2 regions of the Mesorhizobium sp. M7A.F.Ca.US.005.03.1.1 genome follow, and region 2 is predicted to be linked to the other one. Evidence: predicted binding sites of a transcription regulator. Region 2 holds the regulator's gene; the other holds the start of a gene.

Region 1 (15,910 bases), on a different contig from region 2:
GATGGTGGCGCTGGCAGTGTCGGTCGTCACCGCGACATTGGCGACTTTCTTGAAGAAGGCGCGGATCGACACCGCATTGGTGGTGTCGTCGGCGCCCTGGTCGATGACCTTCAGCACATCGTCCGGGCCGATGATCGAAGCGGTGACCTGGACACCGCCGGTGCCCCAGCCGTAGGGCATCGGCATTTCGCGCGAAGCGAACGGCACCTGGTAGCCGGGAATGGCGATGCCCTTGAGGATCGCCCGGCGGATCATCCTTTTGGTCTGCTCGTCGAGATAGGCGAAGTTGTAGGTGGCGATGTCGGTCATGGCGATCACATCCACATTGTGCTATCGAATTGGCGTCCAGGACGCGGATACAGGGGCGAATTCAGATAAACTCGACCGGATGGATGCATCTCGGAATTCTGTTGGTGGTGTTCGCCGGCGTCGTTCTCTTCTTCCTTCGGCGCATGATTTTGCCCGGCCCCAAAGAAGGCTCTCAAGGTGAGTCCGTGGGCGTCGGGAATGGTGATTACTCCGGGTATGACGGCTATGGCGGTCATTCCCACGATGGTGGCGGCCATGGTGGCGTCGGGCACTAAATTCATTCCGCAGCCTCCAATCCCCTGGCATAGCGCGCCAGCCGCTCATTGAGCGTGCCGGTGTGCAGTTCGAACATGTGGTTGTCTTCGTCGTAGAAATAGATCGAGCGGCCTTCACCCTCGACGCGCGGGCGCGGCGGGCGCATGTCGAGGCCGAGCCTGCCGATGCGCTCGGCATAGCGGTCGAAATCGGCGTCATCGATCTTGAAGGCGATGTGGTTGTAGCTGCGCTCCGGCAAGGGTTCGCCCTCCATGATGGCGACCCAGATGTCACCGATCAGGAAGAATTTTTCGCGCGACAGCGAGAACTGCCTGGCGTCGCTGGCATAGACTTCGCGCGCGTCGAATACGCCCTCGAGGATTTCGGTCATCCGCTCGAGATCGCGGACGATGAAGGTCATGTGGGAAAGGCCCTCGATCATTCCGCGGCCTCCCGCTTCTCTTCGACCTTCACGGGGTTTTCGCGCGCGTCATATTCGGTGCGCATGCGGCGTACGAGATCGAGTTCTGCCTGGAAGTCGACATAGTGCGGCAGCTTCAGATGCTCGACGAAGCCGGTCGCCTGGACATTGTCGGAGTGCGAGATGACGAACTCCTCGTCCTGGGCCGCGGCGACGACATCCTCGCCGAGCTCTTTCGCGCGCAGCGCCCGGTCGCAGAGTGCCACGGCCATCGCCTTGCGTTCGCTCTGGCCGAAGACCAGGCCGTAGCCGCGGGTGAATTGCGGCGGCGCCTTGGCCGAGCCTTTGAACTGGTTGACCATCTGGCATTCGGTGACGCGGACAGTGCCGAGCGGCACCGCGAAGGGCAGTTCGGGCACGTCGAGCTCCAACTCGACTTCGCCGATGCGGATCTCGCCGACGAAGGGGTGGTTGCGGGCATAGCCGCGCTGGGTGGAATAGCCGAGCGCCAGCAGGAACCCTTCATCGCCGCGTGACAGCGCCTGCAGGCGGATGTCGCGCGCCATCGGGAATTCGAGCGGCTCGCGGGTGATGTCGCCGGGGACATGGTCCTGCGGCATGTCGCCATCCGGTTCGATCAAGCCTTCGCGGGCGAGGATCGCCGAGACGCGCGGCATGGCTTGCGCTTCCGTGTCGCGCAGCAAGGGCTCGGCGACATCGGCGCCGGCGGCAAGCTCGGGATCGAGCAGCCGGTGGGTGTAGTCGAAGGTCGGTCCGAGCAACTGGCCGCCGGGCAGGTCCTTGTAGGTCGCCGAGACGCGCCGCTCGACCAGCATGTTGGCGGTGTCGATGGGCCTGGAGTAGCCGAAGCGCGGCAGCGTGGTGCGGTAGGCGCGCACCAGGAAGATCGCCTCGATCATGTCGCCGCGCGCCTGGACGATGGCGAGCGCGGCCAGTTCACGATCATAGAGCGAGCCTTCGCTCATCACCCGGTCGACGCCGAGCGCCAGCTGCTCGACGATCTGGTCGAGACGAAGGGCGGGCACCGAACGGTCGCCACGCCGGCGGTCGGCCAGCAGGCTGTGGGCGTTGGCGATTGCCGCTTCGCCACCTTTTACCGCGACATACATCTTACGCCTCCATCGTCTTGATGCGCGTCGTGCGCGGTAGGCAGGCGATGCCGCCTGATGTGGCGAGGATGATGTCGACGCCGCGCGGAAAGCGCTTGATATTCTGCTTCCACTGCTCGACGAAATGGCGTGGCATCTGCGCCGGCGCGATCGTGGCGCTGGTTTCGATGCCGGGACCTTCGAGCAATAGCGGCGTGCCGGAGACCAGATCGCTGACCTGCAGGATCAGCGTGGTCGAGCGGTCGGGATAATCCTGCGTGCCCTGCGAAAAGCCATCGAGCGCCATCATCTCGGCAGGTGCTGCGATCAAGGCGAAATGCGCATCGGCCGGTGTGTTGGCCAATGGCGCGCCGGTATGGAACCCAAGCCACGATCTGATCGCGGTGGAGGCCTGCAAAGCCGGGTCGAGCCAGAGCGGCGTGTCATTGTCGCACAGCGCCAGTGCGATGGCGCCGGCGGTAGCCGAGAGCGGCACCGGCGGGCGGGCGAAGGCCGGCAGCGGTTGCACGCTGCCCGGCCGAGCCATTGCGTCCATCACGGCGCGGAACACGGTCTGGGCGTTGAAGACCGGATCGGCGAACCCGCCCTCGATCGATTGCGCTGCAATGTCCATCAGTCTTCTCCGCGAACCATGGTGAAGAAATCGACCTTCGTTGCCGCCGTCTCGGCGCGGCGTTTTTCGTGCGCCAAGGTCAGAGCCGACCGCAGAGGCGCTATCAGTCCGGTCTCGACCTCATTGCGGCGGGCAGGGTCCTGCCATAGGGCGTCGGCGATAGCCGCCAGCTTCGCCTTCTGCTTGTCGCGGCCAAGCGCATAGCAATGGCCGACCTGTCCGGTGGGTAGCCTGACCGTGGCGCGGGTGACGGTCGCCTCGCCGACATTGAAAGGGGCGCCGCCGCCGCCGATGCGGCCGCGCAGGGTGACAAGGCCGGTTTCGGGGCCGCGCAACAGCTCGGCGTCCGAAGGCAGTCCGGCCTCATTCCAGAGCCGTACGATGTCATCGCCGCTGGATTGCGTAAGGGTTGCCATGGCGGCTTTGCGCTCGGCCTGGTCGCGGGCTTCCTGTCCTCGCATCAGCAGCATTCCTCTTTGTTAATTTGTCTATTGATGTAGACAACTATACAAATTATATCTATTATCTAACGCGTGTCCATGACGGGTGGATGACAGCGATAGAAGACTGGGCGCTGGAAGGTTGGGGCAATGATGGTCGGGCGGCTGTTAGCGGACAGCATCGAGCGGCGCAGTGGCGTTTCGCTGTGGCGGCAGATCGCCGACAAGATCCTGCATGCGATCGCCATCGGCGATTTCACGGAGAATGCAGCGCTGCCGCCGGAGGTGGCGCTGGCAGAACGCTATGGCGTCAACCGTCACACGGTGCGCAACGCCATATCAGCCCTTGTAAGGGAAGGCGTGCTGCGGGCCGAGCAGGGGCGCGGCACCTTCGTACTGTCGCGCAAGCGGCTGTCCTATCCGATCGGGGCGCGCACACGTTTTTCGACAGGGCTGCAAGGGCAAACGACGGAACGGCACATCGTCCTGCTCGCCTCGTCGGTCGAGCCGGCCAGCCAGCGCGTCGGCGAGGGACTGGGTCTTCCCAAGGGAGCCGATGTGATCCGGTTGGAAACGCGCGGCGAAGCCGACGGACGGCCGGTGTCGCGCGCTGCCGGCTGGTTCGAGGCCCGGCGCTTTGCCGGCATCGATGCCGCGATGGCGGAAACAGGCTCGATCACCGCATCGCTGGCGCGGTTCGGCATAGACGACTATCTCAGGCAATCGACCGTGCTGTCGGCGCGCCATGCCGATGCGGCGGACCTTGCCGACCTCGACCTGCAGCCGGGCGCCATCGTGCTGGTCACGGTTGCCGTCAACGTCACGCCGGACGGCCAGCCGATCCAGTTTTCCGAGTCGCGCTTTCCGGCCGAACGGGTGGAGCTGAAGCTGTCGGCGCTGTAGGGAGTGCCCGGCCCAGCTCGGCCGCATTCACTTGCCAGCGGCGGCGCATTTGAGGACCGGCTTCGCCGCCTGCCATGTTATAACCCCACCTCGATCACAGCCTTGATCAGGCCGGATTTCTCATGCGCCCAACGAGCCAGATCGCGCGGCGTGGCGGCGAGTGTGGTGCGGTGTGTGACGAGCTTGGCCAGTGGTACGGCCCCGTTGCGGATCGAGGCGGCGACATGGTCGAAGTCGGCGCGCAGCGCGTTGCGGCTGCCGATCAGCGTCATCTCGCGCTTGTGGAATTCCGGATCGGAAAAGCTGATGTCGTCCTTGACGACGGAGACCAGCACCAGCGTTCCGCCATGCGCGACATGGGCGAAGGCCGACTGCACCGACTGGGTGTTGCCGGTGGCGTCGAAGACCACATCGAAGCCTTCGCCTGATGTCGCTTCCCTGATCAGATCGGGCACCGCGCCGCGCGAGCCGTCTAGGGTCTGGAAACCAAGCTCGTTTCCAGCGAAGGCGAGCCTTTCACTGCTCATGTCGAGCAGCGTCACGTCGAGCCCGGCGATGCGGGCGAAGATGGCGGTGCCGAGCCCGATCGGGCCGGCGCCGATGACCAGCGTGTGGGCGCCGGGGTCGGCGCGGGCGCGCCGCACGGCATGCGCGCCGATGGCCAGGAACTCGACGGCAGCGGCGTCGGCCAGCGAAAGGCCGTTGGCCGGATAGAGATTTTGCGCCGGCACCAGGATGCGTTCGCACATGGCGCCGTCGCGATGCACGCCAAGCACCTCGATCCTGACACAGCAATTGGGCTTGCCGTGCCGGCAGGCGATGCACTTGCCGCAGGAAAGATAGGGGTTGACGACGACGGGCTCACCAATGGCCAGTTCGACGCCTTCGCCGGTCTCCATCACGGTACCCGAGACCTCATGACCCATGATGCGGGGATAGGCGAGGAACGGGTGCTTGCCCTCGAAAATGTGGTAGTCGGTGCCGCAGATGCCGACATGGCTGACCGCCACCAGCGCCCAGCCGGGAGGCGGTGTCTCGGGTGCGGGCCGGTCTTCAAGGACAAGATCGCCGGGCGAACGGCAGAGGACGGCTTTCATGCGCTAATCCAGTCATGAAATCGCCGGCCCGTTGGTGTGGCGGACCGGCGGTTGATTGCGGGGTCGCTACTTGCCGCGGCGGCGCAGGCCGTCGAAGTAGACGATGATGATGATCAGCGCGCCGGTGATGATGCGCTGCCAGAACGAATTGACGTTGAGCAGGTTGGCGCCGTTGTTGATGGTGGCCAGGATGAAGGCGCCGAGCAGCGGCCCATGCACCGAGCCGACAGCGCCGAACAGCGAGGTGCCGCCGATGACCGACGACGCGATCGCCTGCAGTTCCCAGCCCTCGGCCTGCGTCGGGTTGCCGATGCCGATGCGGGCGGCCAGCAGCACGCCGACGAAGGCGGCGCACAGGCCCGACAGCGTGTAGGCCATGTAGATGGTGCGCTGGACATTGACGCCGGACAGGCGCGAGGCCTCGGCGTTGGAGCCGACCGAAAACAGGTATCTGCCCCAGCGGCTGTGGTGCAGGAAGATATAGGCCGGAATGCCGACCAGGATCACCATCCAGAACAGGTTGGGGATGCCGATGAAGGAATTGCGCGAGAAGGCGGTGAAGGTGTCGCTGTTGATGTTGATCGAATTGCCGTTGGTCATCAAAAGGCCGATGCCGCGCAGCGAGGTCAACGTCGCCAGCGTGATGATGAAGGGCGGCAGGCCCATCTTGACGATACCGAAGCCGTGGAACATGCCGATGGCGACACCGACCAGCAGCGTCACCAGAATGGCGAGCCAGATGGGGAAGCCGGCATTGATCATCATGGCCACGACCACGGTGGCGAAGCCGACCACGGCGCCGACCGACAGATCGATGCCGCCGGTGATGATGACGAAGGTCTGGCCGACCGCCATGATGGCGATCATCGAGCCCTGGCGCAGGAGATTGGCTATGTTGTTGGCCGAGGCAAAGCTTGTCGTCGTCACGGAGAGGAGGATCCAGAGCAGAACCAGCAGCGCCAATAGCGTCAGCCCGAACAGGACATTATAGTTGCGCTTCGGTTTTTCGACGGCGATCGCCTCGGTGCTCATATCTGTCCTCCCAGCTTTTCTTGTTTCTCGGCGAGCGCCTGAGTGAGAATATCCTCGTGGCTGGCGGCGTGAAAACCGTGCGTCGCCACCAGTTTGCCGCGCCGGAACACATGCAGCGTATCGGCGAGTTCATAGACTTCCGGCAGATAGGACGAGATCAGGATGATGCCGGCGCCCTTTGACAAAAGCGCGCCGAACAGGCGGTAGATCTCGGCCTTGGTGCCGACATCGACGCCGACGGTCGGTTCGTCGAAGATGAACAGCTTGGCGCCGTGCGCCAGCCATTTGCCGATGACGATCTTCTGCTGGTTGCCGCCCGACAGGCTGGATGCCAGCGCGCCACGTGTCGGTGTCTTGATGCGCAGATCGGCGATCTGGCGATCGGCCTGCGTCTTCTCCTGCGTGCTCGAAATCAGCAGATTGTTCGAGATGCGCTTGTAGATCGGCAGGTTGAGGTTGAAGCCGACCGGCAGGTTGAGGCAGAGGCCCTGGTCGCGGCGGCTCTCCGGCGCCAGCGCCATGCCGAGCTTGATCGCGTCATGTTCGGAATTGACCTGTACCTCCTTGCCTTCCCAGAGGATCTGGCCGGCGGATTTGCGGTGGCGGCCGTAGAGCGTGGTGACGAACTCGCTGCGTCCGGCGCCGATCAGCCCATAGAGTCCGACGATCTCGCCGGCGCGGACCGTCATCGAGACATTTTCGAAGCCCTTGCCGGACAGGTTTTTCGCCTCGATGATGGCGGCGCCCGGCGTGAAATGCTCCTTGTGATAGACCTGCTCGATCGAGCGGTTGATCATCATCTTGACCAGTTCGGCATCGTTGGTCTCTGCGATGTTGCGGGTGCCGACCAGCGTGCCGTCGCGCAGCACGGATACCCGGTCGGCGAGTTCGAACACTTCCTCCATGCGGTGGCTGATGTAGATGATCGTCACGCCTTCGCCCTTCAGACGGCGGATCAGCGTGAAGAGCTGGTCGGCCTCCTTGCGGGTGAGGTAGGCGGTCGGCTCGTCGAAGATCAGGAATTTGGTGCCGCGCACGGTGGCGCGGGCGGCGGCTATCAGCTGCTGCTGGCCGATGGTCAGGTCGCCGAGCGTGACATGCGCCGGCAGGTCGAAGCCGAGGTCGTCGATGATCGTCTGCGCCTGCCTGACCATGGCGCGCTGCTGCAGGATGCCGAAGCGCGAATTCTCCTCGCCGAGGAACATGTTGGCGGCGACCGTCAGGTGACGGCACAGCACGACTTCCTGGTGCACGGCATTGATGCCGAGCGCCATCGCCTCGTGCGGCGTCGCCAGGGCGGCCGGCTGGCCCTCCCAGACAATCTCTCCGGAGGTGCGCGGCATGACGCCGGTCAGAAGCTTGATGAGCGTGGATTTGCCGGCGCCGTTTTCGCCGACGATGGCGTGGATCTCACCGGACTTGAAGGCGAGGTCGACCGGTTTCAGCGCGTGGGTGCCGGGATAGCGCTTCTCCAGCCCACGCAATTCGAGGATAGTCCGCCCCTGTTCCAGAACGGGTGCGGGATGCAGTTCCTGCGCCGTCGAAATCATGACAATCCTCCCAGATTGGCCTCCCTGATTGGCTTCCCAGGCTGGCCTCACGATTGGCACGCGGCGAGGCAGGGATATGCCTCGAAAACAGCCTGGCTCAGGCGTGCGGATTGCCAAGCCGTTCGTGCGGCAGTTTGTGTCTCCGGGGCGAGGTGCCCCGGAGACGATTGCGGATGCGACGGCTCAGAGCTTCGGATTGAGCAGCGCGTCGATCTTGGGGTCTTTCATGTTGTCCTTGGTCACCAGATTGGCGCCGGTGTCGACATTGGCTTCGACCTTTTCGCCCTTGGAGGCGGCGAGCGCGGTCTTGATGCCGTCATAGCCCGTCCGGTACGGATCCTGGACGACGAGGGCGGAAATGACGCCGTCGTTGAGGAACTTGATCAGCTTCTCGTCGCTGTCGAAACCGACCAGCGCCAGCTTGCCGCCTAGGTTGTTTTCCGCGACGGCCTGGCCGACGCCCTGCGCCATGATCAGGTTGGAAGCGAAGATGCCTTTGAGGTTCGGGTTGGCGGTGATCAGGTCGGTGGCGATGTTGAGGCCGGTGGTGGCCTGGCCGTCGGCATATTTGTCGGCAACCAGCTTGAGGCCCGGATATTTGGCGGCCAGCTGTTCGGTGAAGCCCTGCTTGCGCTGTTCGAGCGAGCCGGCGCCCGGTGCGTTGGTGATCAGGGCGACGTCGCCCTCGATCTTGCCGCCGTTGGCGGCGCCGATGGCGGCGGCGAGGCCGTCGGCAGCGACGCGGCCGCCCTGCACATTGTCAGTGGTCAGGAACGAGGTGAAGGCCTTGGAGTCGGCACCGGAGTCGATGCCGATGACCTTCACCTTGGCAGCGGCTTCATCGATCGGCTTGCCGAGCGCCTTGAACTCGGTCGGCGCAATGACGATGGCCGCCGGGTTGCTGGCAACGGCGTTCTCGAGGATCGAGACCTGGCCGTTGACGTCGGTTTCAGCCTGGGCGCCGAGTTCCGGCACGTTGACGCCGAGATCCTTGCCGGCCTTGCGGGCGCCGGCCAGAACGATCTGCCAGTAGAAGGACGTGGTGTCCTTGACGATGATCGGAATGGTGACGTCCGCCGCCGAAACCGGCGCCGAATGCATGACGCCGGCGAGCATTGAAGCTGCTGCCAGCGTCATGACGGCGCGGCGGTTGAGAATGCTGGTCACGAATTTCATGAGGTTTCCTCCCTAAGTCGCCCGGTGAACGATACGGAAGCTCCGTCCGGATAGGCGCGGTCCCAAACAGAACTTTATCAATAAAAAACAGTTGCCCTGTTTTGATAGTGCATCGAACAGATCGATGCAAGCGGTGTTTGACCAGTCGTTGCGAGGTCTGGCAGAGGCAGATCCCCCGCCCTGTTCTCCCATTGGCGCCGTCACGCTTCCGTTCCGTTCTGGGAACGTATGGAATATTAATTCCACCAATTCGTCAATATGGAATATCCATTCCTCCATGTGCCGCAAGAACATGAAGTTTCACGCCAGCTCCTGCACCAGCGTGTAGGGACGATATTTGGCGTATTCCGTTTCCGGTACGTCGATGTCGAGCAGCTCGAGGTTGCGCGTCAGATTTGCCAGCTTGGCGGTGCCGGTCAGTACGGTGGCGACGGCAGCTTCATGCAAGGGGAATTGGAACGCTGCGGCGGCGAGCGGATAGCCACCCTCGGCGGCGATCCTCTCCATTGCGCCGACGCGGTCGAGCACGTCATGGCTGGCGGGGCGGTAGTCGAAATGTGCGCCTTGCACCGGGCCGGTCGCCAGGATGCCGGAGTTGAACACGCCGCCAATGACCAAGGAGGTCTGCTGTGCCCCGCATAGCGGCAGCAACTCCGCTTCGGCACTGCGGTCGAGCAGGGAATAGCGGCTGGCAAGCAGGATGCAGTCGAGCGGCGCCCGGCGCATGACGTCCAGGCAGATCTGCACCTCGTTGACGCCAAGCCCATAGGCGGAAATGACGCCAGTCCGTTTCAGCTCTTCGAGTGCCTTGAGGCCGCCATCCATCAGGTCGCGAAAATGCAGCTTGGTCTTCTCGATACCATGGGTGTAGGCGCCGATGTCGTGGACAAACAGGATGTCTATCCTGTTTAGGCCAAGCCGCGCATAGCTGAACTCGACCGACCGCATAATGCCGTCATAGGAATAGTCGTAGTCGAGCGCGAAGGGCAGCGGATCGACATAGGAGTGATCGGGAACCTGATCGTCCGGCACCGGGCGAAACAGCCGGCCGACCTTGGTCGACAGCACATAGGAATCGCGCGGCTTGTAACGCAGGAAGTCGCCGAAGCGGCGCTCCGACAGTCCGAAACCGTAGAAGGGTGCGGTGTCGAAATAGCGCAGGCCGGCATCCCAGGCGCCCTGCAGCGTCTCCATCGCCGCTTCGCGCGAACAGGCGCGGTAAAGGCCGCCAAGTGCGGCGCCGCCGAAGCTCACTTCGGTGACCTCCAGAGCTGTCCGACCGATACGGCGTTTTTCCATGCAAAACCTCCCCGTTGCCCGCCGCTGACCGGCGCGCAGTCTACTTTATATCAGTAAAATCTAAAGTGTTGCGCCCAGATGCCAGGGCACGAACTCGTTGTCGCCGTAGCCGAAGTCCTCGCTCTTGGTCTTGCGGCCGGAAGCCGTTTCGACGATCAGTTCGAAAATCTCGCGGCCCATGCCGGCGATGGTCTTTTCACCCGAGGCGATGACGCCGCAATTGACGTCCATGTCCTCTTCCATCTGGTGGTACATGGTCGAGTTGGTGGCGACCTTGATCGACGGCGTCGGACGGCAGCCGAAGCAGGAGCCGCGGCCGGTGGTGAAGACGATGACGTTGGCGCCGCCCGCCACCTGGCCGGTCGCCGAAACCGGGTCGTAGCCAGGCGTATCCATGAACACGAGGCCACTGCCGGTGACTTTTTCGGCGTAGCCGAAGACGCCGTTGAGCGGCGTCTGGCCGCCCTTGGCGACCGCACCGAGGGACTTCTCCAGGATGGTGGTGAGGCCGCCGCGCTTGTTGCCGGGCGAGGGATTGTTGTCGATCGAGGCGCCATGCTTGGCGACGTGGTCCTCCCACCACTTCACGAAGCCGTCGAGCTTCTGCGCGATCTCCGGCGTTGCCGCGCGGTAGGCAAGCAGATGCTCGGCGCCGTAGATTTCCGTGGTCTCGGAGAGAATGCCGATACCGCCGACGCCGGCCAGGATGTCGACAGCCGCGCCCAGCGCCGGATTGGCCGTGATGCCCGACATGCCGTCGGAGCCGCCGCATTGCAGGCCGACGACGATCTCGCTGACCGGGATCGGCTCACGCTTCAACTGGCCGACTTCCTCGGCGATCTCGGCCAGCACGCCCATCGCTTTTTCCACCGATTTGCGCGACCCGCCGGCGTCCTGGATGTTGAAATGGCGCTTGCCGGCAGCGACGCCCTTCTGGCCGTAGAGGGTGAGCTGGTTGACCTCGCAGCCGAGGCCGACCATCAGCACGCCGCCGAAATTCGGGTGGCGGGCATAGCCGGCAAGCGTGCGGTGCAGCACCATCATGCCGTCGCCGGTGCCGCTCATGCCGCAGCCCTGGCCGTGCACGATCGGCACGAAGCCGTCGATGCCGGGGTATTTCGGCAACAGCGTGCGGTTGGCGGTATCGGCGATGGAATGGCAGACGGTGGCCGAGCAATTGACGCTGGCGACGATGCCGATGAAGTTGCGCGTGCCGGCGCGGCCATCGGCGCGGCGATAGCCCATGAAGGTGCGGGCGCGGTCGGCCTCCGTCGCGTGCTCGGCCTCGCTCGGCGGCACGACCGGCAAGCGGCCGGATTCGAAAACCAGATTGTGCGAATGCACGTGCTCGCCGGCTGCGATGTCCTGTGTCGCGCGACCGATCGCCTGGGCGTATTTCACGACGGCCTCTCCGGCGGCGATCGGCTTGATCGCCACCTTGTGGCCGGGCTCGATCAGCGCACTGGCGACGGCACCGCCCGGCAGCGCGGTGCCGATCTCGATGCGGCCGTTCGCGACGGCGACATTGTCGGCGGGGGACAGAAGAATGCAGTTGGAGGCGTTCACGGGCGGTTTCCTGGGTGATCCTGGGTTGCGCGGGGCGGATTGACACGCGCCTGTTTAGAGATATTGTCTTTTATCGTGAAAAAACAGTTTTGCGTCAATTGTTTTTTCGTGGGGAGTTCCGCATGTCTCCGGGTTGTTCCGGGAAGCAATTTCGCTTCTCAGAGCCATGCGAACGTCATATTGCGCTTCAAACCGTCCGCTGCAAGCGACGGCGTGCAACGGGTCAGGGATGTCGAAGAGCAACAACGTCTACAAGGATGCCTACAACCGCTGCCTGCGGCTGCTCGACGAAACGCGCAGCCTGCCTTCGGAGCCGGAACTGGGCACCTTGCTTGGCGTCAGCCGGACCACGGTGCGCACCATTCTCGCGCGCATGGAAGAGACCGGGCTGATCGCCTGGAACAAGCGCGCCAAGACGGTGCTGCGCGAACCGCTTCCCGATGATTTCTTCCCCGAGGAAGAGACAGACACGCTGGCCGAGATCATCGAACGGTCGTTCATGCGTCGGCTGCTCGCCGGCGGCGCCGAAGCCGGCATGCAGATCAACGAACTCGAACTGGCGCGCGAGATCGGCGTTGGCACCACCAGCGTGCGCGAGTTCCTGATCCGCTTCTCCCGCTTCGGCCTGATCGAGAAACGTCGCAACAGTCATTGGGTGCTGAAGGGCTTTACGCGCGCCTTCGCGCTGGAGCTGACCGAAATCCGCGAGATGTTCGAACTGCGCTCGGCGGCCGCCTTTGCCGCTTTACCGCAGGACAGCGCAGTCTGGACCGATCTCGACCGCCTGGAAGACGAGCATCGCCAGCTGGCAAACGACATTGCCGCCCGCTTCACCGAGTTCTCCGAACTCGACGAGCGCTTCCACCGGCTGATCCACCGGGCATCGCGCAATCGCTTCATCGTCGATTTCTACGATGTCATCGCCATGATCTTCCACTACCATTACCAGTGGAACAAGGCGCAGGAACGCGAGCGCAACGAAGTCGCGATCGGTGAGCATCTGGTCTACATAGAAGCGCTGAAATCACGCGATCTCGGCAAGGTCGACGCCGCTTGCCGCAAGCATTTGAAGTCGGCGCGCCAGACATTGCTGACCTCGATCCCGGAGAGCCGGTCGCTGCAAAAACACTGAGCCGCATCGCGGCTCGGAGCCTTGTTTCATGCATGTCGTTGTCCCAAAACCGCTATACACTTCTGGGCGACATGCCTTGGGCCTGCCGCGTTGCCGCCGCGGCGATTTGGCGATTTTCCACCCGCCGGCCCCGTGCTAGATATGGTTGGTTGCTGCGAAGAGGCAGGGCTTTGGGCGTATCGAGGAGACGATGGAGCATGCCGGTCGCGCTTGTCGCGGCCTATCTGCTGTTGCTCCAGTCGACGCTTGGTGCATTCGCCTTCGGCGCCGGTCCCAATGCATCGCAACTCGACGCTTTCGGCAACGTCATCTGTACCCATGAAGGCGCAACCCAGCTTCCGGGCGGCAACCAGCCGCCGTCCCATCTGCCGGCATGCTGCGTGCTCGGCTGCAGCATGGTTTCGGCGGCCTTTGCGCCGCCGCCCAATGCCGGTCTGGCGCCGGGCAGCCTTTCCTTTGAAACGGTCGCCTTTGTCTTCCCGGCGGCCATCCATCTCGACTTTGCGCGTGAGCGCTCGCCGTCGAACCCGCGCGCGCCGCCGCTGACGGCCTGAGCCTGTTTGCCCGGCGGAACCTTTCGTGGGCGTACCCATCCAAAGATCTAACTGCTCGCGACCGGCAACGGCGCGACCTTCACTTCATGGAGCAACCATGTCCTATTTTTTCCCTGACGCCGCGCGTCCTGAGCCGGGCAGCATTCTACGCGGCATCGAAGAGCGTGTCGGCATTGCCGTGCTGGCTCTTGCGCTGCTGTTCACAGGCGCCCAGTCCGTCCTCGCGCATGAGTTCAAGGTTGGCGATCTTGAGATCGGCCACCCCTGGTCGCGCGCCACGCCGGCCGGCGCCAAAGTGGCCGGCGGTTATTTCACCATCACCAACAAGGGCAGTGCGCCGGACCGGCTGGTGTCGATTTCCTCCGATGTCTCCGAAAAGGCCGAGCTGCATGAGATGGGCGTCAAGGACGGCGTCATGACCATGCGGCCGGTTGCCGGCGGCCTGGAAATTCCGGCGGGCGGCAAGGTAGCCCTTGCACCTGGCGGCTATCATTTGATGTTCATGGGCCTGAAGCGGCAACCCAAACAGGGCGAAAAGTTCTCCGCCACCCTGACCTTCGAAAAGGCCGGCGCCGTCAGCGTCGATTTCGCCGTCGAAGGCATGGGCGGCGGCGCCGTGGACGATCACGCCAATTGACCGCGCCAGCTCGACAAATCTTGAAAATCCGAGGGACCATCATGAACAAATATCTTTTGTCGGCCGGCGCACTTCTCGCGCTCGGAACCAGCGCCGCCTTCGCGCATATCACGTTCGAAACCCAGGAGGCGGCGGTCGGCTCGACCTACAAGGCCGTTTTGCGCGTGCCGCATGGCTGCGACGGCAAGGCGACGACCGCCGTGCGCGTGCAAATTCCGGAAGGGGTGATCGCGATCAAGCCGATGCCGAAGCCCGGCTGGACGCTGCAGACCAAGAAGGGCAAGTACGAGAAATCCTACCAGCTCTACGGTCAGGCGGTGACCGATGGGGTCAAGGAGGTCGACTGGAGCGGCGGCAACCTGCCCGATGAATTCTATGACGAGTTCGTTTTCCGCGCGACGCTGACGGCGGATCTCCCCGTCGGCCAAAAACTCTATTTCCCGGTCGTGCAGGAATGCGACGGTGCAGCCGATCGCTGGATCGAGATTCCAGCGGCAGGGCAGGATGAAGACGCACTGGAAAGCCCGGCACCCGGCATCAAGCTGCTGCCGAAGAAATGATCTCCCAGGCGGCGCGCTCTTTCGAGTGCGCCGCTCTTTTTCGTGGCGGTGACATGAGCACGACCTCCCTCCTGCAAACGGCTTGCATGACCGGCAAACGCACCGGCCGGCTTGCCGTCGGCCTGTTGGCTGTGATCGTGTTTCTTGCCAGCCTTGCCGTGTCAGATCAGGCCTTTGCCCATGCCGCGCTGATCAAGACCGACCCGGCCGACGGCGCGGTGCTGGCACAGGGACCGGCGCAGTTCTCGCTGACCTTCAGCGAGCCGGTCTCGCCTCTGGTGCTGACGCTGGTGAAGCCCGACGGCAAGCCGGTTCCACTGACCGCCTTTCGTCTCAGCGACCAGACCGTCGAGATCGACAATCCGCAGCCGCTCAAGTCGGGCACGCATGTCTTGAGCTGGCGCGTCATCTCCGCAGACGGTCATCCCGTCGGCGGATCGCTGCTGTTTTCCATCGGCGCGCCCAGCGAACCGCCGGCCGTATCCGAAGCCATCGACTGGCCGTTGCGGTCGGCTATCTGGGCGAGCAAAATCTTTCTCTACGTCGGCCTCTTCCTCGGCGTTGGCGGCGCCTTCGCGCTTGCCTGGTTGGCCGGAAGTGCCCGTGCCGGGCAGCGCTTCGTTGCAGCTGCAATCCTGAGCGGGCTGGTCGCGTCGTCCCTGTCGCTCGGATTGCAGGGGCTTGATGCACTCGGGGCGCCGCTCTCCCATCTGGCACAATCGGTCATCTGGCGGACCGGGCTCGGCACCAGCTTCGGCTGGACGGTGCTGGTCGCGCTGATCGCGCTGGGGCTTGGCCTGCTGTCGCTGGCCGGTCCCCGTGCCACCGCCAAGCCATTGGCGCTGGCCGGCCTGGCCGGGGTGGGGATTGCGCTTGCCGCCAGCGGCCATGCCAGTGCCGCCGAACCGCAATGGCTGACGCGGCCGATGGTGTTCCTGCATGGCGTCTGCATCGCGTCGTGGGTCGGCGCATTGGTCCCACTCGGGCTGGCGCTCAAGGGGCAATCGGCGGAGGCCACGCCATTCCTGCGGCGATTTTCTTGGGGGATCCTGCCCGTGGTGGCCGTGCTTGCCGCTGCCGGCACCGTGCTTGCCGTCATCCAGGTGCAAACGCCCGCGGCATTGGTCGACACCGCCTATGGAAGGCTGCTGCTGATCAAGCTCGGGCTGCTGGTCTTTCTGTTCACGCTCGCTGCCGTCAACCGCTGGAAACTCACGGCATCGGCCGAGGCGGGAT
Region 2 (15,910 bases):
AGCCGTAGCGCATCGCCGTCCAGATATAGGCGGCCCCGACCAGAAAGCCGAGACCGCAAAGCGCAGCGGCCATGGCGATCACATAGACGATTGCCGCCGTGCGCGCCCGATGAACGGCCGCCACGGTTTCCCCCGAGGCGAGGCCCGAGATCAGGGTTGCCAACATTCCCATCTGTAGCGCGACTAGCGACGCGCGATGAGCGCGAAAAGGAAGCCGACGCCAGCGGCGATTGCCAGTGACGTCACCGGCTTTTCACGCACGCTTGCCATCATCTGCGCTTCGATGTCCTTGGCATTGCTGCGCAAGCTGTCAAAGGCTGCTTCGCCCTGCGCGCGCAACTGCTCGACCCCTTCTGTCGCTGCACGGCGCGCGGTGCCATAGCCATGCTCGCCGGTCTTGGCCAGTTGTTTGGTGAGCTTGTCGATGTCGGCCTTCAACTGCCTGATGTCGGCTTCCAGGTCCGCATTTGCACGGGCGTCGGTTGCGGTCTTTCCTGCGGCAGTGGCCATGGCTTAACTCCTTGTGATTGCTCGGTTTCAAACGCGCTGCGCGCCTCATGGTTCCGGCACTGCGGACAAAGTAGCCGAAAACGCATCGGCGCGCACCCGATCCGCCGGCTTCGCAAAAAGACGCTTCCTCAGATTAGTGGCCGGCGCGCCTCGCCCAGTCCTTCCCAGCCGGCGAGCCGCTTGAGCCCTTCATTGTCGGAGACCGCGCAGCCGCCGTCGCGCCAGACGATCAGCTTGCGATCCATCAGCTTGCGGATCGTCTTGTTGGTGTGAACCAGCGACAGGCCGAGCGTATCGGCAATGTGCTGCTGCGTGATCGGTATCTGGACGGATTGGCTGCCATTCAGTCCGACGACCTTGGCCCGGCTGCCGATGAAGGCGATGAGATAGGCGGCGCGCTCGATCGCACTGCGGCGCCCGAGGCTGAGCAGATTCTCGTCCAGCATCCGCTCCTCGCGCGATGCGATCCAAGTGATGTCGTAGGCCAGCCCGGGATGATTGCGGTACAGCTCGTGCAGATATTCGCGCTCGAAAACACACAGCAGCATCGGTGAGAGTGCCTCGACGGAATGCTGCATCTCGCCCATCACACTGCCTTGCAGGCCGATCAGATCGCCGGGCATGAGATAATTGAGGATCTGGCGACGGCCATCCCGCAGCAGCTTGTAGCGAAACGCCCAGCCGGAGAGCACGGTGTAGAGATGGGCGCTATGGCTTCCCTCCACCAGCACCGTGTCGCCCTTGTCGACCGCGAGTTCGCCCTTCTTGAATTTGCTGATGAAGGCCAGCTCCTGTTTTTCGAAGTCGCGGAAAACCGGCAACGGCCGCAATGGGCAGTTCTCGCAGGGATATTGGCGGCTGGAGAAAGCGTTATTGTTCTGGACTGACATTTCGCCCCCTTCGAAAGCCCGCTCGACCCCCTTCGAAAGCCGCTCTTGGAGAGCCGCGTTTCAACGCGTTGCAAGGATTGAGGTTCCGCCCGCTGGCCACATGTCTTTTTTAAATGACAGCAAGCCAATTAGCGATCATGACTCCGGCGTTTCAAGGAGTCTTTGCCTGTGCCCACATTGCTTGACGGATTGCGGATTCTCGTTTTGGAGGACGAATTTCTCATCGCCATGGATGTCGAGCAACTTTGCCGCGATCATGGCGCCGATGAGGTGGTGATCGCCCGTGACCTGACCGAGGTCGATGGCCGGGAAGTCGCCACGCGATTCGATGCAGCCATTGTCGACTTGATGCTGGGCGGCGCCTCGACGATCGATTTCGCTTCCGGGCTGCGCGCGGCAGGCATACCTTTCGTGTTTGCGTCCGGCTATTCGGATGCCGATGAAATCAAGGCATCGTTTCCGGGCGTCAGGCTGGTTGGCAAACCCTACTCAGGCGAAGACCTGGTGCAAGCGGTCGCGGCGGCCTGCGGACGCGCTTGAGACGCGATCGCGGTCAGCTCGCCGGCGAACTCGTTACCTGGGCCGAAATCGCGTCCGGACCATACTCGTCCTCACCTGATATTTTCAGGATCTCCTGCAAGCGGGTACGGGCTCGGCTGACGCGGCTCTTGATCGTCCCCACCGCGCAGCCGCAGATCTCCGCGGCCTCCTCGTAGGAGAAACCAGATGCGCCGATGAGGATGATGGCTTCGCGTTGGTCCTCCGGCAACTGCTCCAGCGCCCCGCGAAAGTCCTTCAGGTCGAGTTGACCGTGCTGGGCCGGATGAACGGCAAGCCTGGCCGTCATGATACCGTCGCTGTCCTGCACTTCGCGCCCGCGCTTGCGCATTTGCGAATAGAACTCGTTGCGCAGGATGGTGAAAAGCCAGGCCTTGAGATTGGTGCCGGGCTGGAAGCTCTCATGCTTGTCCCAAGCCTTGACGAGTGTTTCCTGGACGAGGTCGTCGGCTTTATCGGCATTTTGCGTCAGCGACACGGCAAACGCGCGCAGACTTGGGATTGCCCCAAGCAGATCAGTCTTGAAGCCTTGTGAGACCGCGGCCATGCCTCAGTCCTTCTTCTGTGCGGGTTCAGCCTGTTCCAGTTGGCTAAGCAACTGGGAAAAGCGATCCGGCACATCGTCGGAGACCAGCGCGTCGTAATATTGTTTGAGTTTGCGTCCGATTTCGGAGTTCGGCCCAAGAGCGTCACCAGAACCGTTCCGGCGCCTGCTCTCGGCGCCAGTCAGAATATCTTTCGTCATATCCTTCATTTTGCCCTTGTATTCCCAGCGCTCAAGCCGCTCTTACCGTACTCAACACAACGCAAGCGGCGCCCTCGTCTGGTTGCCCATCCCCACCACAAACGCCACTCCCCGGCTTTTGTTCCGTCGAGGTGGAACTTTTTCAAAAAATCCGCGTTATCACGGCTTGCAGTCAGCTTGACCTGCTACGCAATCGCGTCATTCTGAGGGAGACGTCTTACCATGAGCTTATCCGCCACCATCGCACCACATCTGCCCTTCCTGCGCCGCTTCTCGCGGGCTGTTTCCGGGTCGCAAGAGAGTGGTGACGCGCTGGTCGCTGCGATGCTTGAAGCCATCATCGCCGATATCGAGATATTTCCCGAAGCATCGAGCGACCGCATCGCGCTGTACAAGGTTTTCGCCAAGCTTTTCACATCGGTCGCCATCCGCGTTCCACAGGAACAGGCGCAATCGGCGTGGGAACAGCGCACCGCCGCCAATCTGAATGCGATCGCGCCGCGGCCCCGTCAGGCCTTCCTGCTCGTGGCGGTCGAAGGCTTCAGCGAGGAGGAAGCGGCTGAGATCCTTGACGTCGGTGATCAGGAGTTTTCAGAGTTGCTTGCCCAGGCGAGCAACGAGATATCCCGTCAGGTGGCAACCGACGTTCTGATCATCGAGGATGAACCGCTGATCGCCATGGATATCGAAGAAATGGTCGAGAGCCTCGGGCACCGCGTCGTTGGAACGGCGCGCACCCATGCCGAGGCAGTGATGATGTTCGGCAAGACGCGACCGAAGATGGTGCTGGCCGACATCCAGCTTGCCGACGGCAGTTCCGGCATCGAGGCCGTGAACGAAATCCTGTCATCGACGTCGGTGCCGGTCATCTTCATCACCGCCTTCCCCGAACGCCTGTTGACTGGTGAACGACCGGAACCGGCCTTCCTGGTCACCAAGCCGTTCAATCCCGACATGGTCAAGGCGCTGATCAGCCAGGCACTGTTCTTTGACCGGCAGGCGAAAGCCGCCGCATAGTCGGGAATTGGGAGTGGAGGAATTGACGAACCCAAGGCGATAGCCTCGCTCCCGAATCTCTCCAGATGATCAATTCGTCACTTCGTGCCGCCTGATGCACCCGGGCGGCGAGGTGAATTCCTGCGGTTCCGCTCGAACGATTTGCAAGCACGGTCTTTTTCGGCAAAGGGTGGGAACAAACCGCAACCACCCACGTTTTCATCGCACCATTCGAAGGAGATGGATCATGCTTTACTGGGCGCTCGTATTTCTCGTCGTTGCCATCATCGCCGGCGCGCTTGGTTTCGGCGGCATCGCCGGTACCTCCGCCGGCATAGCGCAGATATTGTTTTTCATCTTCCTCGCCTTCCTGGTCATTTCGCTTCTTGCGGGCCTGTTCAAACGGGCTTCGTAAGGACGGACGGCCGAACACTGGAAGCCGCACCCCTCAAACGGTTTCCAGCCACCGCCGGGCGGTGTCCCTCAAAGGACGCCGTCCGGCGGACCGTTTTTGGCGGCGGGTTTTCCGGAAACCTGTTTGGAACCCATTCAACGATGAGCCGTTCAGCCTGAATTGGGTGGACAGATTGGCCGATGGGTTCCAGGACCGGAAACAGGAAAGACGCCGTGCAAAGCGATGAAGTCATCGCCCTCCATCCCGCCGACAGCGGCATGCAGCTCGGCCGTGCTCTTCTTCACGCGTTGCACAATGCCGGCATTTCCGTTCTCTACCAGGATCGCGAGATGAAAACCGTATGGGCGCGCAACATGCGTGCGCCCTGGGTTTCGGACACCGCCGACAGCATCGGCATCCTGCCGGAGGCGCAGGCCGACCGCATCGGCGCGGCCAAGCGCGACGTCATTGCATCCGGCAACCCCCAACGTCTCGAGATCAGCGTTCCCGTCGAGGATGGCAGCCGCTGGTTCGAAGTGTGGATCGATGCCGATCACGGCGATGGTGGCACCGTGCAAGGCGTCGTCACCACGATGGTCGAGACGACGGAGCAGAAGCGCCGCGAGCAGACCCTGACGACGCTGTTGCGAGAGGTGAGCCATCGCTCGAAAAACCTGCTGGCGATCATCCAGAGCATAGCCACCCAGACCGGCCGCTACTCCGACAGCATCGGCGATTTCCTGACACGCTTTCGCGGCCGGCTGCAATCGCTGGCCTCGTCCCAGGATCTCGTGACCTCTTCCAACTGGCGGGGTGCAGCACTTCGCGAACTCGTGTCGGGCCAGGTTGGCCGCTATGGCGGCGATCCGGTTCGCAGCCTGAGGTTTCAGGGGGCAAACCCCTATCTCAATCCCAACGCTGCCTTGCATATCGGCCTTGCGATGCATGAACTCGCCGTCAATTCGGTGAGCTACGGCGCCCTGTCGCGGCCCGGCGGGTACGTCAATGTTACAGCCAACCTGACCGCCGACGACACGGGAACCTCCCTGTCCCTGACATGGGCGGAGGCAATCGGCGCCAGTGATGTCAGGCGTAGCGAGAAGCGCTTCGGCAGCGTCGCACTCGAACGGGTCGTGCCGGCGTCACTGAACGGAACGGCGACGCTCGAAATCGCGGCTGGCCGCCTTGAATACCGCCTTGTCGTTCCGCACGGCAATTTCGAGACGGATTGAGCGACCTTCCTTAACCCGCCGTTCACCATAAAAGCAGATGCTGTTTTTCCCAGATACCGCTGGAACTTGTTGCATCACCGAACATTTCCGCAGCAGGATTTGCAGTATGGTGGGAGGAATGCCTTGACGGTTGCCGACATGAACAGACTGGAGCAGGCCGCCCGGATTTCCATGGGCGAGTTTGAGGACTCCGAGGCTTCCGCGCCACCGCTGGCTCCTGTTCCCAACGGAGCTTTGCGCCTTGTTGCGCTGGCCTTGGTGGCGGTGATCATGGCGGTCGCCCTGCACCAACTGGTCTACTAGGCCACGTCGTTTCGGCCGGTGGCCGAATCGGCTGTAGCGCCATCTTATTTCCCCGGCCGATCAAGCCAGCCAGGAACTTTGGCGAATGTAGACCGTTACTATGGCGAGAGGACTTCTCGCCATGGAACATATCGCTGCATTGTTGCTGGTCATCGGTTGCTCGAACACGATGGCCGACTGCCGTGAACTCCAGGTGCCCGTAAGCGTTTTCGCGACGGCCGAGCAATGCGTGGCCGAACGCCCATTCGTCTTGGGCGACGTGCAAGGGCAGGCTGACCACATCGTCGCCAAATGCCTTGCGGTCGATCCGGCGCTTGAGGACGACTATGATCAGATCGTCTGGAATGTGCGCGCCGATGGTACGCTTGACGCGTCTTTGGCAATTTCCAGCCTGGTAATGGCATCGAACACGATACGCCCAGAAAAAGACTATCTTCACCAACAATAGATTGCAGCAGCAAAGGCCGTCATTTCATGCTAAATGGCGGCTGGAGCTTACTAAAGTGAGGACACAAAGTGAGGAGTGACTCTATGCGGAAGATGATTATTGCCCTGGTTGCGGTGGTCGCGGTCAGCGGCTGCACCTCGACTGAGAAGGACGTGGTTGGCGGCGGCTTGATCGGCGCCGGTGTCGGCGGCTTGGTCGGCGGCGGTAAGGGCGCGCTGATCGGCGCGGCCGTGGGTGCCGGTTCCGGCCTGCTGGTGCGCAACCTGCGCAACGGCTATTGCCAATATCGCGATCATCGCGGCCGGATCTACACGGCTCGCTGCAACTAATTCGGCGATAATCGAAACGTCGATCCGGAGGCCGGTCCGCCGGCTTCCGGGTTTTTGATGTCTGGATGCTTCCCCCTTGTCGGCAACGGTCGCGCTCAATTGGCGAGTGGAATTTTGATTTCCACGTTCAGCCCATTGGCTTGGTAATCCCGTTTGATCGTACCGCGCAATTCGCGCGTCACGTTGAGGTCGATCAGCTTGGTGCCGAATCCGGTCTCGGCGGGCGCTTCAAGTTTCTTCTGCCCGTTTTCGCGCCAGTTGAGAGCCAGCATCCTGTCGCGCCCTCGGCCTTCGAGCGACCAGTCCACCTTCAGCGCCCCAACGGAATTGCCGGCCTCGCCGTATTTCAGCGCATTCGTCGCCAGTTCGTGGAAGGTCAGGCCGAGCGCTTGCGTCGTGGTTTCGTCGAGCAGCACCTGTGGTCCCGACAACAGCTCATCGGGCAGCTCCTTGCCGAACACCTGACCCAGCTCGATGCGCAGGAGATCGCCAAGATCGGCCTTCTGCCAGCGTGAGCGCGTCAGCATGTCCTGGGAGGCCGCCATCGCCTGCAGCCTGGCCGAGAAGGACGCTGAAAACTCGTTGACGTCGGTCGCCCGCGATGCCGTCTGACGCGCGATCGCCAGCACCCTGGTGATCGAATTCTTGATGCGATGCTTCATCTCCTGCAGCATCAGGTCTTTTTCGATCAGGCTCTTTTCCGTCGTTTCGTGCAATCGCGACGCTGCCTCATAGGCCCGCTCCTGATAGCGCGCCACAAGCGCGATTGCGCCCGCCAACAGCAGGCCGAACAGCCCCAGCATCACCGGAATGGCGCGCGACGACGGCTGCGAGAAGGCGCTTGTCGGCCGGAACAGGACAGTCCATGGCTGTCCGGCGACGATGATCTTTCGCGTGACCAGCAGCCTGTTCCCGAAAGTGGAAGCCGGCGGCGTCTCCGACCGGAACAACAGATTGTCGCCGTTCACGGCACCATCGCCATCATAGATTTCGGTGTTGACCGGCAAAAGCGGCGACCGGCTGAGCGCGGTCTGGAACAGATCGCGAGCCCGAAAGGCCGCATAGAGAAAACCTGATGTCGAGGATCTCGAAGCATTGATGACGTCGGGAGCGGTTTCGACATTGAGCCGCACGAAAACGAAGAAGCCGGTGAACGTCTGCGCGGCGCCCGTGTCCTGGCCTAGCTGCACCAGCCCGCTGGCATGCTGCTGGTCGTCGGACATCGCCTTTTCGATCGCCGCACGCCGCACCGGTTCGCTGAACATGTCGTAGCCGATGCCGGCTTGATTGGATGGATCCAGCGGTTCGAACAGCACGATAGGGGTGCGCCAGGGTTGCGTGGTATCCGGGTAGATTGGATGACTGACGCCATAATCGTGCAGCATGTCGCGTTCGACCGTCGCCTCGTCGCCCGTCTTTGCCAGCCTGAGGAAGCCGATACCGCGCAAGCCGGCGAAATTCTTGTCGACATCGAGCGCGGTGAAGAAGGCCTTGAACTCATTGCGAGAAATATCGCCATTGCGGGCGTCGAACAGGGCCTGCGTCGAGCGCAGCAGCGACAGATGCAGGTCGATGCGGCTCTCGATCCGGTTGAGCGCATCGTCGGCAGTCGCCTCGAACTTGATGCGCGCGGCTTCCTGCGTGGCGAAGTAGGCAAAACCTGCCATCACCATGCTGATCAGCGCGACGGCGATAAAGGCGATGATCGGGAAAAGCTTCTTCAACGGATCGTGCGGTCCCTGAGCAATGTCGGACCTTTATGCGCAAGTCGCCCTGCCAACACAATGCCAAGGCCAAGCCATCCCTACGGCTGGCATATCACGTGTCCGGCAACCGCGATCTGGCTTGATCTCAGGCCGCGATCTTCAGCGCGCCCGGTCCGGGAATGGCGCCTGGCGGGCATTTGCCCAGAATGATCATGCCCAGCACCTCGTCCTGGGTGACATCAGTGGTGCGGGCGGTGCCGACCACCTGGCCGTTCTTCATGACGCAGACCCGGTCGGCAAGCTCGAACACATCGTGGATGTCGTGGCTGATCAGGAAGATGCCGATGCCGTCGGACTTGAGCTGCTTGACCAGTTCGCCGACCTGCGCCGTTTCCTGCGGACCAAGTGCGGCCGTCGGCTCGTCCATGATCAGGATGCGGGCGTTGAACAGGATCGCACGCGCGATCGCCACCGATTGCCGCTGGCCGCCCGACAGCTTGATCACCGGCTCCTTGAAACGCTGGAACCGGGGATTGAGCCGACCCATCACCTTGCGCGCCTCGGCCTCCATGGCAACGTCGTCGAGCGTGCCCCAGGCGGTCATCAACTCGCGGCCGAGGAACAGATTGGCGGCGGCGTCGACATTGTCGGCCAACGCCAGCGTCTGGTAGATCGTCTCGATGCCGTATTTCTTGGCGTCGCGCGGGTTGGAGATCGATGCCTCCTCGCCGTTGACGAAGATCTGGCCCGAATCGCGCTTGTAGGCGCCGGACAGGATCTTGATCAATGTCGACTTGCCGGCGCCATTATGGCCGAGCAGCGCCACGACCTCGCCGGGGAAAAGATCGATCGAGGCGTCGTCGACGGCGCGGATGCCGCCAAACGCGATCGAGATGTTCCTCATGTCGATCAGCGCGGTGGCTGCAGGAGCAGTCTTGTCAGTCATGGCATGCCCTCCTAGACGCGCTTGCGATAGACGGTGTCGAGCCACACGGCGATCACCAGTACGGCGCCGACGACGATGCTCTGCAGCGGCGAGTCGACACCAAGCAGCACCATGCCGGACTGCAGCGACTGCATCAGCAGGGCGCCGAGCATGGCGCCGATGATCGTTCCCGACCCGCCGGCTAGCGATGTGCCACCGATCACGGCGGCTGCAATGACGAGCAGCTCGTCGAGCGTTCCAAGCACGTTGGTGGCCGAATTCTGCCGGGCCGAGGAGATCGCCGCGGCAATCGTGGCCAGCACGCCCATGATCATGAACACCTTCATGGTGATCCAGCGCGTGTTGATGCCGGCGAGATTGGCCGCCTCGGGATTGCCGCCGATGGCGAAGACATAGCGGCCGAAACGGGTGCGGTTGGTGATGAAGGTCATGACCAGCCCGACGGCGACCGCCATCAGCACCGGTATGGCGATACCGTGGGCGATGAACAGGCCGCCTTCGGGAACGGTGATGTTGTTGGCGGCCGCATATCTGTTCACGATGCCGATCGGCCAGGGGTAGGAGTTGGCGAGCCAGACCGCACCCATGATGGCGCCGCAGGTGACGACACCGAGCAGCGCCTCGGCCCAGATCGGACGTAGCGGAAAACGGAAACGCTTGCGCTGCACCCGCCCGTTGAACAGCCCAAACACCACGGCGAGGCAGGCGACGATCCCGACAACCCAGCTCCAGGTTGCGCCGATCGATCCCGCCGGCCCGCCGCCCATCAGCTGAAAGGTGGCGTTAAGCGGCGCCACGGTCTGGCCTGATGTGACCCACCAGGCAGCACCGCGCCAGACCAGCAGGCCGCCCAGCGTCACGATAAAGGCGGGCACTTCGAGATAGGCGATGACGAAGCCTTGAAAGGCGCCGATCAACAGGCCGAGCGCCAGGCCGATGACCAGCGCCAGGACCCAGATCCACGGATTGCCGAGTTCGAGCCCGACAAAACGCACCAGGAAATGCACCTGGGCAAATCCCATCACCATGCCGATCAGGCCCTCGGCGGAACCGACCGACAGGTCGATGTTGCGCATGACGATGACCAGCACCATGCCGCAGGCCATGATGGCGACCGCGGATGTCTGCACCGACAGGTTCCACAGATTGCGCGGCGTGAGAAAGGTGCGGCTGTCGAAATCGAGCGGGTTGACGCCGAGGCGCAGGCTGGAAATGACATGCAGCCCAATCCAGATGACCAGCAGCGCGCCGATCATGCCGAGCATCCGGGTGTCGATCTCGGTCGCCTTCAGGAACCGGGCGACGGCGCCGAGTTCCGACGCGCGCGCCGTATCGGCCTGCGGGTTGGACGTCGTGTCGGTCATGATTTCCTCCCACCGGCTGGCCGTCTGACGCGCATGCCGGAGCCCAGCCTAGAAGCTATCCGCATGATGCGGAAACACAATTCTTTGAGAAAACGCCGCGGCTTTTGGGCCGCGGCGTTCAGATATTTCGAAGTGGTCCGGATCAGTTACAGGCCGCGACGGTGCCGGCAGCGACACCCGCGCAGACTTCGTCCTTCTTGATCCAGCCAGCGTCGATGACGACGTTGAGATTGTCCTTGGTGATGGCAACCGGAGTCAGGAACAGCGACTTGACGGTGTTGCCGCCCGGCGTCGTGAAGTCCTTGGCGCCGGCGATGTCGCTCGTCTTCTTGCCGTCGGCCAGTTGCGAGGCGATCTCGGCGGCATTCTTGCCGAGCTCGCGCGCGTCCTTCCACACCGACACGGTTTGCGTGCCCAGGGCGATGCGGTTCAGCGCGGCGTGGTCGCCGTCCTGCCCCGAGACCGGCACGGTGCCGGCCAAGCCTTGAGCCGTCAGCGCCGCGACGACGCCACCGGCAGTGCCGTCATTGGCCGCGACCACCGCGTCGACCTTGTTGTCGTTGGCGGTCAGGAACTGTTCCATGTTCTTCTGGGCGTTGGCGGGCAGCCAGCCATCCGTGTAGGCTTCGCCGACATTCTTGATCTTGCCGCTGTCAATGGCTTCCTTGAGCACTTCCATCGAGCCCGAGAACAGGAAGTCGGCATTGGGATCGGCACCGGAGCCCTTGATGAAGACGTAGTTGCCTTCCGGCTTGACCTTGAACACTTCGCGGGCCTGCATGCGGCCGACTTCCTTGTTGTCGAAGGTCAGATAGAAAACGTCCTTGTTCTCGATCAACCGGTCATAGCCGACGACCGGAATGCCTTCGTCCAGCGCCTTCTGCACGGCCGGGCCGATGGCCGAAGCATCCTGCGCCAGGATGATCAGGGAATTGGCGCCCTGCGAGATCAGGCTTTCGACGTCGGTAAGCTGCTTGCCGGGATTGGACTGCGCATCGGCGGAGATGTACTTGTCGCCGGCGGCCTCGATCGCCGTCTTCATGGCGGCCTCGTCGGTCTTCCAGCGTTCCTCCTGGAAATTGGACCACGAAACGCCGACGACCTTGTCCTTCGCCTGCGCGACAGACGCGAGCGTCAGCGACATGGCGGCACCCGCCAGGATGGCGGCTGTGAATCTTTTCATATTATCCTCCCTGCGCCGCGTATGGCGCGACCAAACTGGCCCGAGGGCCGGCACAGAGGCCCTATTTTTTCGAGCCTCGAAAAAATACTGGGCCAACGCCCGAACGCTGTCAACATCGATTCTGATGGATTTTGATGTCGTCTCGAATTTTTTTCGGGCCTCGGAATAAATAAATGACACGGCGCGCGGCTTCTGCCAGTATTTGACCGCGTCACCGACAGCGTTCCAGGGCAGGAAGAACCGCGGCGACCGGGAGGATATGAAAGAGCATGTCGGTCGGAATCCGCCACGACGATTTGCGCCGCCGCAACCGCGCGATGGTGATCGCCGCGGTGCGCCGCGCCGGACAGCCGTCGCGCACCGAGATCGCCGCAACCACAAGCCTCAGCCATTCGACGATCTCGGCGATCTCATCCGACCTGATCGTCGAAGGCATCCTGACCGAAAGCAAGCCGAGCGAGGCCGGCTCGCTCAAACGCGGCCGTCCGCAGGTCGGCCTCAGCCTCAATCCGGAAGCGGCCGCGGTAATGACCGTGGTGCTGTCGCTGAACTTCCTCTCGGTCGCCGTCATCGACTATGCCGGCCAGGTAATATCCGAGGAACAGCGTCGGCTCGACACGCTGACGATGTCGCGCGACTCGCTGATCGGTGAGTGCACGGCAATCGTGCGGCGCCGCCTGGAAGATCCCGACCTGGACGTGCGCAGCATCGCTCGTATCGCGCTGGCCGTCCAGGGCATCACCGACACCCGTGCCCGCGCCATGCTGTGGTCGCCGATCACGCCGCACACCGACATCGCCTTCGCCGACATATTCGAAGAGGAGTTCGGCGTCCCCGCCATTATGGAGAACGACTGCAACATGATGGCGGTGGCGCTGCGCTGGCGCGATCCCGATCGTTACCGCGACGATTTCATCGCTATCCTTTTGTCGCACGGCATCGGCATGGGGCTGGTGCTGAAGGGCGAATTGTTCACCGGCACCCATTCCTCGGGCGGCGAATTCGGCCACATGATTCATCGGCCGAACGGGGCGCTGTGTCGCTGCGGACGGCGCGGCTGCGTCGAAGCCTATGCCGGCAATTATGCCATCTGGCGCAACGCGCGGCAGATGGGCGAGGATGCAGAACCCGTCGCCGATGTCAGCGACGCCGACATGCGCGCCCTGGCTGCCGCCGCCCGCGAGAGGGACGGACCGGAGCGGGAAGCCTACCGCAAGGCTGGCGAAGCGCTCGGCTACGGCCTCGGCAGCCTGTTCGCGCTGATCGATCCGGCCCCCGTCGCCATGGTCGGCGTCAGCGCCGCCGCCTTCGACCTGATCGAGCCGGCATTGCGGCAAGCGATTGCCCAGACCGCCGGCGGCCAGCATTCCAAGTCGATTTCCTTCGACACCGAGCCGAACGAACTGCCGCTGATCCGCGAAGGCTGCGCCATGCGGGCGCTGATCTTCGTCGATCAGGAGATTTTTGCGCCGGGCGTGCAGGCGAGATCCGGTCTCGGCGGCAAGAACGTGGCGTGAGTTCAAACGAGGGAGTTCAGTCCTCGCGAATGGCGTAACCCGCCCCACGGATGGTGCGGATGACATCGGGCATACGGCCGTTGTTGACCGCCTTGCGCAGCCGGCCGACATGCACATCGACCGTGCGTTCGTCGATGTAGATCGTCTCGCCCCAGACATTGTCGAGCAGTTGGCTGCGCGAGAACACGCGGCCTGGATGGCGCATCATGAATTCAAGCAGGCGGAATTCCGTCGGCCCGAGCCGGATTTCGCTCTTCTTGCGATAGACACGGTGCGATTCGCGATCGAGCACGATATCGCCGACCTTGAGCACGCTGGACAGCACTTCCGGCTTGGCCCGGCGCAGCAGCGCCTTGACCCTGGCCATGAACTCCGGCGTCGAGAAAGGCTTGACCAGATAGTCGTCGGCACCGGTCGAGAGGCCGCGCACGCGGTCGCTTTCCTCGCCTCGCGCGGTCAGCATGATGATCGGCAGCCGCTCGGTCTCGGGACGCATCCTTAGCCGGCGGCAGAGTTCGATACCGGAAACCGCAGGCACCATCCAGTCGAGCACCAGAAGGTCTGGAACGTTCTCCTGCAGCCGGATTTCGGCCTCGTCGCCGCGCGTCACCACCTCGACCTGGTAACCTTCGGATTCGAGATTGTAGCGGAGCAGCACGCCTAGCGGCTCCTCATCCTCCACCACCATGATGCGTGGCGCGATCATCGGCTGGTCACCCCTGTCATGCCGCTGGCGCGGACATTGCCGTCTCGTCCTGCTTCGGACGATTGGCTGGCAACTGCGTGCCGGTCAAAACATAATAGGCATTTTCGGCGATGTTGGTCACGTGGTCGCCGATCCGCTCGAGGTTCTTGGCGCAAAACAACAGGTGCGTGCACGCCGTGATGTTGCGCGGATCTTCCATCATGTAGGTCAGCAGTTCGCGGAACACCGATGTGTATTTGACGTCGATGCGTTCATCATTGTTTCTGAGCGTGGCAAGCGCTGCCGCGTCAGCGGCGGCATACTCGTCGACGACCCCCTGCACCTGGATCAGCACCAGCTGCGCCATCGCGTCGATCGAATGCGAAAGGTCGTGCGGCGTGACGCTCAGCCCGACAGTGCCGACGCGCTTGGCGATGTTCTTGGCAAGGTCACCGATGCGCTCGAGGTCGCCGGCCATGCGGATCGAACCGACTACCGCACGCAGATCGTTGGCCATTGGCTGGCGCTTGGCGATCAGCGTGATAGCACGATCGTCCAGCTCGCGCTGGCGTGCATCCATGATGGCGTCGTCGGAAACCACCCGCTGCGCCAGCGCATTGTCCGAATTGAGCAAAGCCCTGGTCGAGCCACCGACCATCGAGCGGGCGAGATCGCCCATGTCGCGGATCAGCTGGCTGATCTGCTCCAGATCCTCATCGAAAGATGCGACGGTATGTTCACCCATGATCTTCGTCCCTCATATGCCAGAGATCAGCCGAACCGGCCGGTGATGTAGTCCTGGGTGCGTTTGTCGTCGGGGGTGGTGAACATCTTGTCGGTGGCGCCCTCCTCGACCAGATAGCCAAGATGAAACATCGCGGTGCGCTGCGACACGCGCGCTGCCTGCTGCATCGAATGGGTGACGATGACGATCGTATAGTTCTGACGCAGTTCGTCGATAAGTTCCTCGACGCGAGCGGTGGCGATCGGGTCGAGCGCCGAACACGGTTCGTCCATCAGGATCACCTCGGGTGACACGGCGATGGCGCGTGCAATGCACAGGCGCTGCTGCTGGCCACCGGAAAGACCCGTGCCAGGTTCCTGCAAACGGTCCTTGACCTCGTTCCAGATCGCCGCCTTCTTCAGGCTGGACTCGACGATCTGATCCATGTCGGCCTTGCGCTTGGCCAATCCGTGGATGCGCGGACCATAGGCGACGTTCTCGTAGATCGACTTTGGGAACGGATTGGGTTTCTGGAACACCATGCCGACGCGCGCCCTGAGTTCGACGACATCGATGTTCTTGTCGTAGATGTCCTCTTCGTCGAGCGTGATCTTGCCGGTTACCCGTGCTGAATCGATGGTGTCGTTCATGCGGTTGAGGCAGCGCAGGAAGGTGGACTTGCCGCAGCCGGAGGGGCCGATCAGCGCCGTCACCTGGTTCAGGCGGACGTCGAGATCGACGTCGAACAGCGCCTGCTTCTCGCCGTAGAACACGCCGACCTTGTCGCCGCGCATTTTTATCACTTCGTTCGACTTCATCTTGTCGCCCACTGCGTTTTCAAGGGACTGTTCGGTCATGATGTTCATACCAAAATGCCTTTTTTCTACCAGCGCCGCTCGAACCGACGCCGAAGCACGATCGCGGTGATGTTCATGGCCATGAGGAAGACGAGCAGGATGATGATGGCGCCGGACATACGCTCGACGAAGGCGCGTTCGGCCTCGTTCGCCCACATATAGATCTGCACCGGCAGCGCGGTGGCCGGATCGAAAGGCGTCGTCGGTGGATCGGCGACGAAGGCGACCATGCCGATCAACAGCAGCGGCGCGGTTTCGCCGAGCGCGCGCGCAAGACCGATGATGGTGCCGGTGAGGATGCCGGGCGCGGCAAGCGGCAGGATGTGCTGGAACACCATCTGCATCTTGGAGGCGCCAAGACCGAGAGCTGCCGAGCGGATCGACGGCGGCACCGCAGCAAGCGCGGCGCGCGTCGCGATGATGATCGTCGGCAGCGTCATCAGCGTCAGCACCAGGCCGCCAACGAAAGCGGCGGAGCGCGGCATGCCCAGGAAATTGATAAACACCGCGAGGCCGAGCAAGC

The links. The regulator PhoB, encoded in region 2, activates phosphate uptake and scavenging genes when phosphate is short. The targets are predictions, from matches to a motif close to TGTCATNNANCTGTCAT.
Region 1: phnF (phosphonate metabolism transcriptional regulator PhnF) is a predicted target of PhoB. The motif match lies at 3,268-3,284, and genes of this name have one in related genera.

What each region holds. Positions count from the first base shown of each region.
Region 1 covers NZ_RZRO01000093.1:8,528-24,437, forward strand. The annotation lists gene EN990_RS27980 (alpha-D-ribose 1-methylphosphonate 5-phosphate C-P-lyase PhnJ) at 1-309, opposite strand, end outside; gene EN990_RS27985 (hypothetical protein) at 315-590, opposite strand; gene fosX (FosX/FosE/FosI family fosfomycin resistance hydrolase) at 587-1,006, opposite strand; gene EN990_RS27995 (carbon-phosphorus lyase complex subunit PhnI) at 1,003-2,115, opposite strand; gene phnH (phosphonate C-P lyase system protein PhnH) at 2,117-2,728, opposite strand; gene phnG (phosphonate C-P lyase system protein PhnG) at 2,728-3,189, opposite strand; gene phnF (phosphonate metabolism transcriptional regulator PhnF) at 3,322-4,071, shown strand; gene EN990_RS28015 (zinc-binding alcohol dehydrogenase family protein) at 4,149-5,168, opposite strand; gene EN990_RS28020 (ABC transporter permease) at 5,235-6,200, opposite strand; gene EN990_RS28025 (sugar ABC transporter ATP-binding protein) at 6,197-7,750, opposite strand; gene EN990_RS28030 (ABC transporter substrate-binding protein) at 7,934-8,926, opposite strand; gene EN990_RS28035 (aldo/keto reductase) at 9,227-10,225, opposite strand; gene EN990_RS28040 (altronate dehydratase family protein) at 10,286-11,791, opposite strand; gene EN990_RS28045 (GntR family transcriptional regulator) at 12,021-12,923, shown strand; gene EN990_RS28050 (DUF2946 family protein) at 13,121-13,477, shown strand; gene EN990_RS28055 (copper chaperone PCu(A)C) at 13,575-14,114, shown strand; gene EN990_RS28060 (YcnI family protein) at 14,156-14,674, shown strand; gene EN990_RS28065 (copper resistance CopC/CopD family protein) at 14,728-15,910, shown strand, end outside.
Region 2 covers NZ_RZRO01000049.1:231-16,140, reverse strand. The annotation lists gene EN990_RS20170 (hypothetical protein) at 1-172, opposite strand, end outside; gene EN990_RS20165 (DUF883 family protein) at 184-510, opposite strand; gene EN990_RS20160 (Crp/Fnr family transcriptional regulator) at 639-1,400, opposite strand; gene EN990_RS20155 (response regulator) at 1,569-1,940, shown strand; gene EN990_RS20150 (RNA polymerase sigma factor) at 1,954-2,505, opposite strand; gene EN990_RS20145 (NepR family anti-sigma factor) at 2,509-2,712, opposite strand; gene EN990_RS20140 (response regulator) at 2,926-3,720, shown strand; gene EN990_RS20135 (DUF1328 domain-containing protein) at 3,947-4,114, shown strand; gene EN990_RS20130 (sensor histidine kinase) at 4,294-5,325, shown strand; gene EN990_RS20125 (hypothetical protein) at 5,449-5,628, shown strand; gene EN990_RS20120 (hypothetical protein) at 5,750-6,076, shown strand; gene EN990_RS20115 (YMGG-like glycine zipper-containing protein) at 6,160-6,405, shown strand; gene EN990_RS20110 (CHASE domain-containing protein) at 6,501-8,129, opposite strand; gene EN990_RS20105 (ATP-binding cassette domain-containing protein) at 8,257-9,057, opposite strand; gene EN990_RS20100 (sugar ABC transporter permease) at 9,069-10,421, opposite strand; gene xylF (D-xylose ABC transporter substrate-binding protein) at 10,564-11,604, opposite strand; gene EN990_RS20090 (ROK family protein) at 11,874-13,121, shown strand; gene phoB (phosphate regulon transcriptional regulator PhoB) at 13,138-13,827, opposite strand; gene phoU (phosphate signaling complex protein PhoU) at 13,844-14,551, opposite strand; gene pstB (phosphate ABC transporter ATP-binding protein PstB) at 14,578-15,396, opposite strand; partial or broken gene pstA (phosphate ABC transporter permease PstA) at 15,414-15,910, opposite strand, start outside.